One region of the Cobetia sp. MM1IDA2H-1 genome, then DNA from elsewhere that is predicted to be linked to it. Evidence: riboswitches for the same ligand, from Rfam matches in the RefSeq annotation. Region 1 holds a riboswitch; the other holds the start of a gene.
What was found. Region 1 has a riboswitch for thiamine pyrophosphate ahead of thiC (phosphomethylpyrimidine synthase ThiC). Riboswitches for the same ligand answer to the same signal wherever they lie in the genome.

Region 1 (4,672 bases):
TATCAGCCCAGCATCGGCAATATCCAGTGGGCTGAATCTTCAGGTGCCGATCAACTGGCAGAGGCGGAATGCAATGCTGCCACAGCGGCGCTGCTGGGCAGCAGCGACCTTGATGCCATCCAGTATCAGCGCCGGGTCTGTGGCGGACGCTAGCGGCGAGCGTCGCCTTGGGCCACAATGTGCTGCCACGCCGCCGGTGATTGCCGGCGGCATTTATTCGATCAGTGACAGGTGATAGACATGGCACAGGCCACAGCGCGTCATATTCTCGTTTCCAGCGAAGAACAGTGTGCAGCTCTCAAGACCGAAATCGAGAACGGCCGCGATTTCGCTGATGCCGCTCGCGAGCACTCCTCCTGCCCGTCCGGTCGCAGTGGCGGTGACCTGGGGGCCTTCGGCCCGGGCATGATGGTCAAGGAATTCGACGAAGTCGTGTTCAGCGCACCGATCAACACCGTGCAGGGCCCGGTGAAGACCCAGTTCGGTTATCACCTGCTGGAAGTCACCAGCCGCACGTGATCTCTGGATCACGCTCATGACACGTCATGAGCGGTTGGCAGCAGGCCATTGAAAACGCCCCGACCAGTGATGGTCGGGGCGTTTTTCGTGCGGCTCAGCACGTCAGCCTTTCGTGCGCCAGTCTCTCTACCTATACCTCCTGATAGAGCTGGCTGCCTTCGCGCTTGAACTTGTCAGCCTGCTCCTGCATGCCGGCCATCACGCTGTCGGCGTCACCGGTCAGGCCGTGTTCGTTGGCGTAGTCGCGGACTTCCTGGGTGATCTTCATCGAGCAGAACTTCGGCCCGCACATGGAGCAGAAATGGGCGACCTTGGCCGAATCCTTGGGCAGCGTCTCGTCGTGGAAGCTGCGCGCGGTGTCCGGGTCAAGGCCCAGATTGAACTGGTCTTCCCAGCGGAACTCGAAGCGTGCCTTGGAGAGTGCATTGTCACGACGTTGCGCGCCCGGATGCCCCTTGGCCAGATCCGCGGCATGCGCGGCGATCTTGTAGGTGATGATGCCAGTCTTGACGTCGTCCTTGTTGGGCAGGCCCAGGTGCTCCTTGGGGGTCACGTAGCAGAGCATGGCGCAGCCGAACCAGCCGATCATCGCGGCACCGATACCGGAGGTGATGTGGTCGTAGCCCGGGGCGATGTCGGTGGTCAGCGGGCCGAGGGTGTAGAAGGGCGCCTCGTCGCACTCGCTGAGCTGCTTGTCCATGTTCTCCTTGATCAGGTGCATCGGCACGTGACCCGGACCTTCGATCATGACCTGGACATCGTGCTGCCAGGCGATCTTCGTCAGCTCGCCGAGCGTCTCGAGTTCGCCGAACTGGGCGGCGTCATTGGCATCGGCCACCGAGCCCGGGCGCAGGCCATCGCCCAGTGACAGGCTGATGTCGTAGGCCTTGCAGATCTCGCAGATGTCCTCGAAATGGCGATAGAGGAAGCTTTCCTCGTGATGCGCCAGACACCACTTGGCCATGATCGAGCCGCCGCGCGAGACGATGCCGGTCACGCGGCTGGCGGTCAGCGGCACATAGCGCAGCAGGACGCCGGCGTGGATGGTGAAGTAGTCGACGCCTTGCTCGGCCTGCTCGATCAGCGTGTCGCGGAAGATCTCCCAGTCGAGATTCTCGGCCACGCCATCGACCTTCTCCAGCGCCTGATAGATCGGCACCGTGCCGATGGGCACGGGAGAGTTGCGCAGAATCCATTCACGGGTCTCGTGGATGTTGGCGCCGGTCGAGAGATCCATCACGGTGTCGGAGCCCCAGCGGATCGCCCAGGTCATCTTGTCGACCTCTTCCTCGATGGAGGAGGTGACCGCCGAGTTGCCCAGGTTGCCGTTGACCTTCACCAGGAAGTTGCGGCCGATGATCATCGGCTCGCTTTCCGGGTGATTGATGTTGGCGGGAATGATGGCGCGGCCACGCGCGACTTCCTCACGCACGAATTCGGCGGTGATCTCGTCGGGCAGGTTGGCGCCGAAGCTGTGCCCCGGGTGCTGGTGGCCCAGAATGCTCTCGACGGAGTCGCTGCCCTGATATTCCTCACGCAGCGCGATACGACGCTGATTCTCGCGAATCGCGATGTATTCCATCTCCGGCGTAATGATGCCCTGGCGCGCATAGTGCAGCTGGGTGACATTCTTGCCCGGCAGGGCACGGCGCGGGCGGTGGTCCAGCTCGAAGCGCAGGGACGACAGGCGCAGGTCGGCCTGGCGCACGCGACCATATTCGCTGCTCAGCTGATTGAGCTGTTCGGTATCGCCGCGTTCCTCGATCCACTTCTCGCGCAGTGGCGCCAGCCCGCGACGAATGTCGATCTCGACCGCCGGGTCGGTGTAGGGACCGGAGGTATCGTAGACGACGATCGGCGGATTCTCTTCCAGACCGCTGGAGGTCTGGGTCGGCGAGCAGCCGATCTCGCGCATGGGCACGCGGATGTCCGGGCGAGAGCCTTCGATGTAGATCTTGCGCGAGCCGCTCAGCGGCGCGATGGCGGCGGCGTCGACGCGGGCTTCGCTGGCGAGATGGCGACTGCCATCCTTGCGACCGGCACGTGCGCGCGCCTTCGGCGCAGCCTCAGATTGGGGGGCGAGCGACGGTTCGGCGGCGTTGGTGGCTTGCGGATCTTGAGTCGTGGGGGTAGTGCTCATGCAGGTCTCCTCAAAGGGCGACGTCACGGCAGACGTCATCATGGGAAGACCGTGCGCAGGGAGAGGATGGCCATCGCCGACTCCTTGCCAACAGGTGGCCCGGGAGCGAGGCGGCCGCGGGCAGCGGCTGACCATCAGCTTGATTCCTACGCCGGTCCTAACCGGTTCAGGTTCCACGGGACCCCTTGCTGGCAGCCTCGCCCATTTGGCGGCGAGGTGATGCATGCAGAATCTCAGCCGGTTCCACCGGCACCCCGTCAAGCGTGCTCAGAATTCAATGCGGGCATGACCTGTGCTGAGCGTTGTGCTGGCCCAGGTCATCGTGCTCGCATTCAGGCTCTGATGGCCTGTGGTGTGTCTGGATGATTGGCGAGAGGACCACGTCCCCAGGCCGATGAAAATCGGTGTGTCTTCCGTTCGCGCAGGCGCGGCCTGTCAGGCGACGGCCTGCCACGGATCAGTCGCGATCAAGGCCCATCTGCCAGAAGTCGATCTCGAGACGCGTCGCATCGCGGAAGACATCCACCAGTTCGCCCAGTCGGCGCTCCGAGACCTCCGAGAGCCGAGCGTCCAGCCATTCACGTTCGGCGTCCACCGCTTCCTTGAAGTCATCGCTGGAGTACATCGCGATCCAGTCCGCGTACGGATTGTCCTCGATCTCGGTGGTGTCCTGGTCCAGCAGCCACTCGGCGATCTCGCCGTAGCCGATCAGGCAGGGCGCGAGCGCCACGTGCAGATCGAGCAGGTCGCCGCGCTGGCCGCAATCCAGTACGTAACGGGTATAGGCCAGGGTCGCGCGGGATTCCGGCAGCTCACTCAGGTCATCCTCGCTGATGCCCCACTCGCTGCAGTAGCCGATATGCAGGTCGAGCTCGGTATTGAGGATGGTGTCGAGACTGGCCGTGGCCTGACGCAGCTCCGCGAGGGTGCGGCTCTTGTAGGCGGCCAGCGCCCAGGCGCGCGCGAAGTGGATCAGGAACAGGTAGTCCTGCTGCAGGTAATGGCGGAAGGACTCCTCTGGCAGACGACCTTCCCCGAGCTGGCGAACGAAGTCATGCTCGAGATAGTCGCGCCATTCCTCGGCGCAGGCACTGGTCAGGTCTGAAAAGCTGGGCATCGACGCATCCCTCGGTGAGCGTGCTGCCAATCCGTGATGGAGTGGCAAAGGTCTGGCTCGAGCGTGGTCAGGTCCGGCATTCTGCAGGGAAAAAGCGGGGGGAGGTGCGGCGTTCACCTGGAAGAGGTGAAGATGATGTGCGGCAACACTTCGCGCTTGATCCCTACGCCGGTACTAACCGGATCAGGTTCGGCGGGATCGTCATACACGCACCTCGATGCAAGGCCTCGAACAGTGCGAATGACATCTCAGCCGGTCTTACCGGCACCCCGTCAAGCTGTGACTCAGACGTCACGATATCTCGAGTGTAACAGTCCTGCGGTGCAGGAAAAGCCTCTGCCGCCCTAAAACCCATGCGACTTTGGGAGGCCATCTGCGATGCTGAAAGGGCTTCCTGCGATGCGGGAAGCGTGTCATGCGCTGCAGGAAAGATGTCATGCAGGCTGACAGGAGGAGAGGTTCGCCATCAGGGCTGGGAAGTGTCGCCTCAGGCGCACCAGATCGTGAGGCTCATCGACATCCCAGCTGACAGGCAGGCAACCGACGCTTCTGCCTGCCTGAGCCAGCAGTGCAAGAGTCTCCCGGCTCACGTCGGCATGGCTCCAGTGATCCAGCTGGAAGGCCGCCGGGCAGGCTGCTTTCAGGCCAATCAATCCGTATCCCCCGTCTTCGCTGGGCTGCAGCACCGCCTCATGGTCATGCAGGCACCGCGCCGCCTCGCGCAGACGTTGACTGTCCAATGCGGGCAGGTCAGAGCCCATCAGCAGCACGGGGCCTGCGGGCAGGTGGCGCAGCATGGCCTGATGCATGCGCTCCCCAAGCCCACCCTGTGGCTGTGCCTCGAGCGTGATCCGCCTGCCATGTGCCGCCATGCTCTCTGCACGCCACTGATCCTC
Region 2 (4,672 bases), 1.8 Mb from region 1:
GACTCAGGCCCAGCGCCAGCGCCAGCAGGGAATAGAGGCCGGGCGCCAGATCCAGATAGCGCATCAGACGGGCGATCAACCAGCCACCGGCGATCCCCATGCCCGCGCCGACCCCGAACTGCAGCGCGAAGCTCATGAGTCCGGCGGCGACCCCCGACAGCTGTCCGGTCAGTATCTCGGCCAGGGTGATGGTGAGGAAGATGGCCATCGGGTCGTTGGTACCGGACTCGATCTCCAGCGTCGCCCCGACCCGCTCGTTGAGGTGCACCCCCTGCCCGCCCAGCAGCGAGAACACGGCGGCGGCATCGGTGGAGCCGACGATGGCCCCGACCAGCAGGCCTTCGATCAAGGTCAGATCAAACAGCCACATGGCCAGCAGTCCCACCAGCCCGCTGGTCATGAAGACCCCGACGGTCGCCAGCACCAATGCCGGCTTGAGACCCGCACGGAAGGTCGAGAGGCGGGTGCGCAGCCCCCCATCGAGCAGAATGAGTGCCAACGCCAGGTTGCCGATCAGGTACGCGGTAGAGGCATCATCGAACTGGATGCCGAGCACGCCATCCTCCCCCGCCAGCATGCCGAGTCCCAGGAACAGCAACAGCAGGGGCATGCCGAGACGAGCCGAGACCCGACTTGCCAGCACGCTCAAGGCGATGAGCATGCCCGCCAGCAAGAAGTAATAGTTCAGATTCTCTACCACGTGTGCTCCCCCGCCATTCCCGGCACCAAGTCTCGAATCACGTCTGCGACGGCCCAGAGACAGTATTCCATGTCAGCGACGAGGCTGCAGAGAAATTTCTCAAATATTCATGGACTTGCGATCAACATGTCAGGCTTCTCGGCGACACCCAGGCCGGGGCTGCCGCCAGCTCGGCGTAGCGGGTCGGACCGAAGGCTTCCATCGCCCACAACAGGGCTCGGCACAGCTCACGCTGACCGTCGATATCGACCATGCGCCCATGACGCGAATAACCGGCGAGGAAGGCCTCACGCTGACTCGGCGTCTCCAGCAACAACTCGATCAGTGCCCAGTCGAACTCGATCGGGGCCCACACCAGAGCCTCCCAGTCGCTCCATACCCAGCCGGTGGCGGCGCACAGATATTGGTCCGCGCGCAGGTCCGGCAGACTCCAGACGGCGCGAGCGGGATGCGAGAAGGTGCGTGATGGCAGGTCCCCCAGCTCGTGGGACAGGGGATGGCGCGCGAGAAAACGCGTCACGCGGGCATTCCAATGCAGCAGCGGCATGGGCTGGGCAAGGGGCTGACCAAAGCCGGACACGGTGTCCTGATGCAGCCGCCCGACCTGATCTCCCAGCATCTCACAGAAGGTGTCACTGAGATCACTGGGCTGACCGCTGGACCACGGCAGATGCCAGACGGGCGCGCCATCGAGACGCCCCAGATAGGTCAGCGGCAGCGGAGGGATGGGCAAACGCGCCGGCAACGCGCCCGCCAGCCGTGTCAGGGCCTCAGGTTGCGCCCAGCGATCGGCGCCGAAGACACCGCGCATCGCTCGCCAGAAGGGGTCGTGATCCGGGCCGGTCCGCGCCAGCTTGATCAGGCCGGGGGTGCCGCCACGCTGTCGCCACAACCAGTTGGCACTATCCGGCCAGGCAAGTGCCAGCGGCTCCAGCGCATGCCCCAGATAGGTGGAAAGACGGCGAGTCAGCGCATCCTCCGGCCAGCCATTGGGCACGGATGTCGCGTCTGGCATCACGGGTCGCCGCGGTGGCACGGGATAACCGCTGGAGCAGGTCGAGAGATCCGGGGTATCAGGCATGTTGATCTCCTTGAGGCTGCGATACCTCGATAGCATACCCAACACCGGGCCATGCAGGATAGCCACACGACAGCCACCCCGACGATGGCAGGGATGCAACCGGCGGGCAGGTGACGGTACACTGTCGGCCTGGATGGGGGTGCCCGAAAGTGGGCTGAGAGCCGATGCGTCACGTCGCATGGCAACCCCTGGAACCTGATCCGGTTGATACCGGCGGAGGGAATTCCGGTCACCTGCCCAAGCGTCAGGCGCCCTGCGTGCTTCCTCCCCTCGGCATGCCGCCTGACCACGGATGACACTGTGTCGCTGGGACTCTCCCTCAACAACGCCCGCATCGATTACGCCAGCCATACGCTGTTTCGTGATCTGTCGGCGCGTCTGGATGCCGGAAGCTGGACGGCCCTGCTGGGCCGCTCGGGCTGCGGCAAGAGCTCACTGCTGCGCCTGCTGGCCGGCCTCGAGATGCCCGACCATCACACGCTGGAACTCACCACCGATGATGGCAAGCCACTGGCGGGTCGCGTCGCCTGGATGGCGCAGCAGGACCTGCTGCTGCCCTGGCGCCGGGTGCTGGACAACCTGTGTCTGGGAGATGACCTCCATCGTCGCCCTCGCGATACCGAGCGGGCCCGCGAACTGCTGGCAGCGGTGGGTCTGGAGGGGCGCGAGCAGGCCTGGCCAGACGCCCTCTCCGGCGGGCAACGCCAACGCGTCGCATTGGCGCGAACGCTCTACCAGCAGGCTCCGGTGGTGATGATGGATGAGCCCTTCTCCGCAGTGGACGCCATCACGCGACTCGAACTGCATGATCTCGCCAGCCGGCTGCTGGACGGACGCACCGTGTTGATGGTCACGCATGACCCGCTCGAGGCGCTGCGCCTGGCCGACCAACTGCTGGTACTGCGCCCGGGCCGCGACAGCCAGCAGGGGGCAGTGCTCGACTGCCTGCCCGGGCTCTCGCCGCCTCGCCCGGTGCCGCTGGACCTGCCCGCCCTGCAGCAGGCCCAGTCCGAATTGATCACACGCCTGCGCGACGGCGAGGAGACGCCATGAAACGCCTGCATGCCCTGCGTCATCTCGCCATCAGCGCCGCCGTCCTGCTGGGACTCTGGCAACTGGTGATCATCACCACGGCCGTGCCGCCCTACATCCTGCCAGCGCCACTGGCAGTCGCGGAGGTGCTGGTCCGTCAGGCCCCGATGCTGGCACACCACGCCGGCATCACCTTCGCCGAGATTCTTGGCGGGCTGGTACTGGGGGTCCTTCTCGGACTGAGCACCGCGCTGGCACTGGCGTTCATCCCTCGTCTGCGGCGCACCCTGCTGCCATTGCTGCTGATCAGCCAGGTGATCCCGCTGTTCGCGATCGCCCCACTGCTGGTGCTGTGGCTGGGCTATGACATGCTCTCCAAGGTCGTGATGGCCACGCTGATCATCTATTTCCCCGTGGCCTCCACCGGCTACGACGGCCTGCGCCAGACCCCTCAGGGCTGGCTGGATCTCGCCCACACCCTGGGTGCCAGCCCGTGGCGACTGCTGCTGCATGTCCAACTGCCCGCCGCGCTGCCGGCACTGGCTTCCGGCGTGCGCATGGCAGCGACAGCCGCCCCCATCGGGGCCGTCATCGGTGAGTGGGCCGGCGCAAGCCAGGGCCTCGGCTATCTGATGCTCAATGCCAATGCCCGCATGGAAATCGACCTGATGTTCGCCGCCCTGCTGGTGCTGGTCGCCTTTTCGCTGCTGCTGTATTTCACGCTGGATGCCCTGCTGCGTCGCCTGATGCCCTGGCATCGGGATCGCCTGACCCGTTTGAACTGAGCGCTTCCGGCTGTCAGGCGATGCCCTGACGGCCTCACATTCTCGACACCACAAGGAATACCGCCATGCCATTCTCGCCATCGGCGATCCGCCGTTCCGGCAAGCTGTCCTGCCTCTTCGCGACGCTGCTGACAACCCTCAGCCTGAGCACCTTCGCCCTGTCAGCCGAGACTGGCGCCAGCGCCGAGCCCCAGGCCCCGACCGCCAGTGACAGTGCAGCGGCAGCGGTCACCAAGACCGGGCAGGACGGTGCCACCCTCGAGCCAGACGCTTCTGCCAAGCAGGCTGCCGAGACCGAGCAACAGACCCGCCCCGCCGCTGACGATGTGCAGGACCCGCAAGCGGCCGCCACCGATGCCAAGCCCCTCACGCACCTCAAGGTCATGCTCGACTGGTACACCAATCCCGGCCACGGGCCGCTGGTGCTGGCTCAGGAACTGGGCCTGTTCAAGCAACATGGTCTGGACGTCGAGCTGATCGCTCCGGCAGACCCCAGCGTCCCCCCCAAGCTTGCCGCAGCGGAGCGCGTCGACATCGCCATCAGCTATCAGCCCCAGCTGCACCTGCAGGTGGATCAAGGGCTGCCGCTGGTGCGCATCGGCACGCTGGTGGCCACCCCACTCAACGTGGTGGTCGTGCGCGCGGACAGTGACATCCAGTCGATGGCCGACCTCAAGGGCAAGCGTGTCGGCTATTCCGTCGGTGGCGTGGAGGAAGTCCTGCTGTCCACCATGCTCCAGAACAGCGGCCTGACACTGGATGACATCACCCTGACCAACGTCAACTTCTCGCTGACGCCGTCACTGCTGACCCGCAAGGTCGACGCCGTCACCGGGGCATTCCGCAACTTCGAACTCGCCCAGATGGCACAGGAAGGCGTCAAGGGCCGCGCCTTCTACATCGAGGAAGAAGGCGTGCCGACCTATGACGAACTGATCTTCGTCGCCAACAGCGACAGCTATTCTCGCAAGCACGAGCAGTACGCCGCCTTCCTGTCCGCCGTCGGTGAAGCCACCGCCTGGATGATCAACCACCCTGACAAGGGCTGGAAGCTGTTCCGCGAGTCCGACCCGG

Region 2: another riboswitch for thiamine pyrophosphate. It lies ahead of BOH68_RS05840 (ABC transporter ATP-binding protein); the one in region 1 lies ahead of thiC (phosphomethylpyrimidine synthase ThiC).

The regions. Positions count from the first base shown of each region.
Region 1 is NZ_CM133225.1:3,131,425-3,136,096, reverse strand. Features, by position in the region: gene BOH68_RS13365 (hypothetical protein) at 1-153, shown strand, start outside; gene BOH68_RS13360 (peptidylprolyl isomerase) at 241-519, shown strand; gene thiC (phosphomethylpyrimidine synthase ThiC) at 650-2,659, opposite strand; TPP riboswitch at 2,786-2,926, opposite strand; gene tenA (thiaminase II) at 3,117-3,776, opposite strand; TPP riboswitch at 3,920-4,058, opposite strand; gene BOH68_RS13345 (TIGR04282 family arsenosugar biosynthesis glycosyltransferase) at 4,211-4,672, opposite strand, start outside.
Region 2 is NZ_CM133225.1:1,359,871-1,364,542, reverse strand. Features, by position in the region: gene BOH68_RS05850 (potassium/proton antiporter) at 1-700, opposite strand, end outside; gene BOH68_RS05845 (protein kinase family protein) at 822-1,781, opposite strand; TPP riboswitch at 1,907-2,020, shown strand; gene BOH68_RS05840 (ABC transporter ATP-binding protein) at 2,082-2,834, shown strand; gene BOH68_RS05835 (ABC transporter permease) at 2,831-3,598, shown strand; gene BOH68_RS05830 (ABC transporter substrate-binding protein) at 3,664-4,672, shown strand, end outside.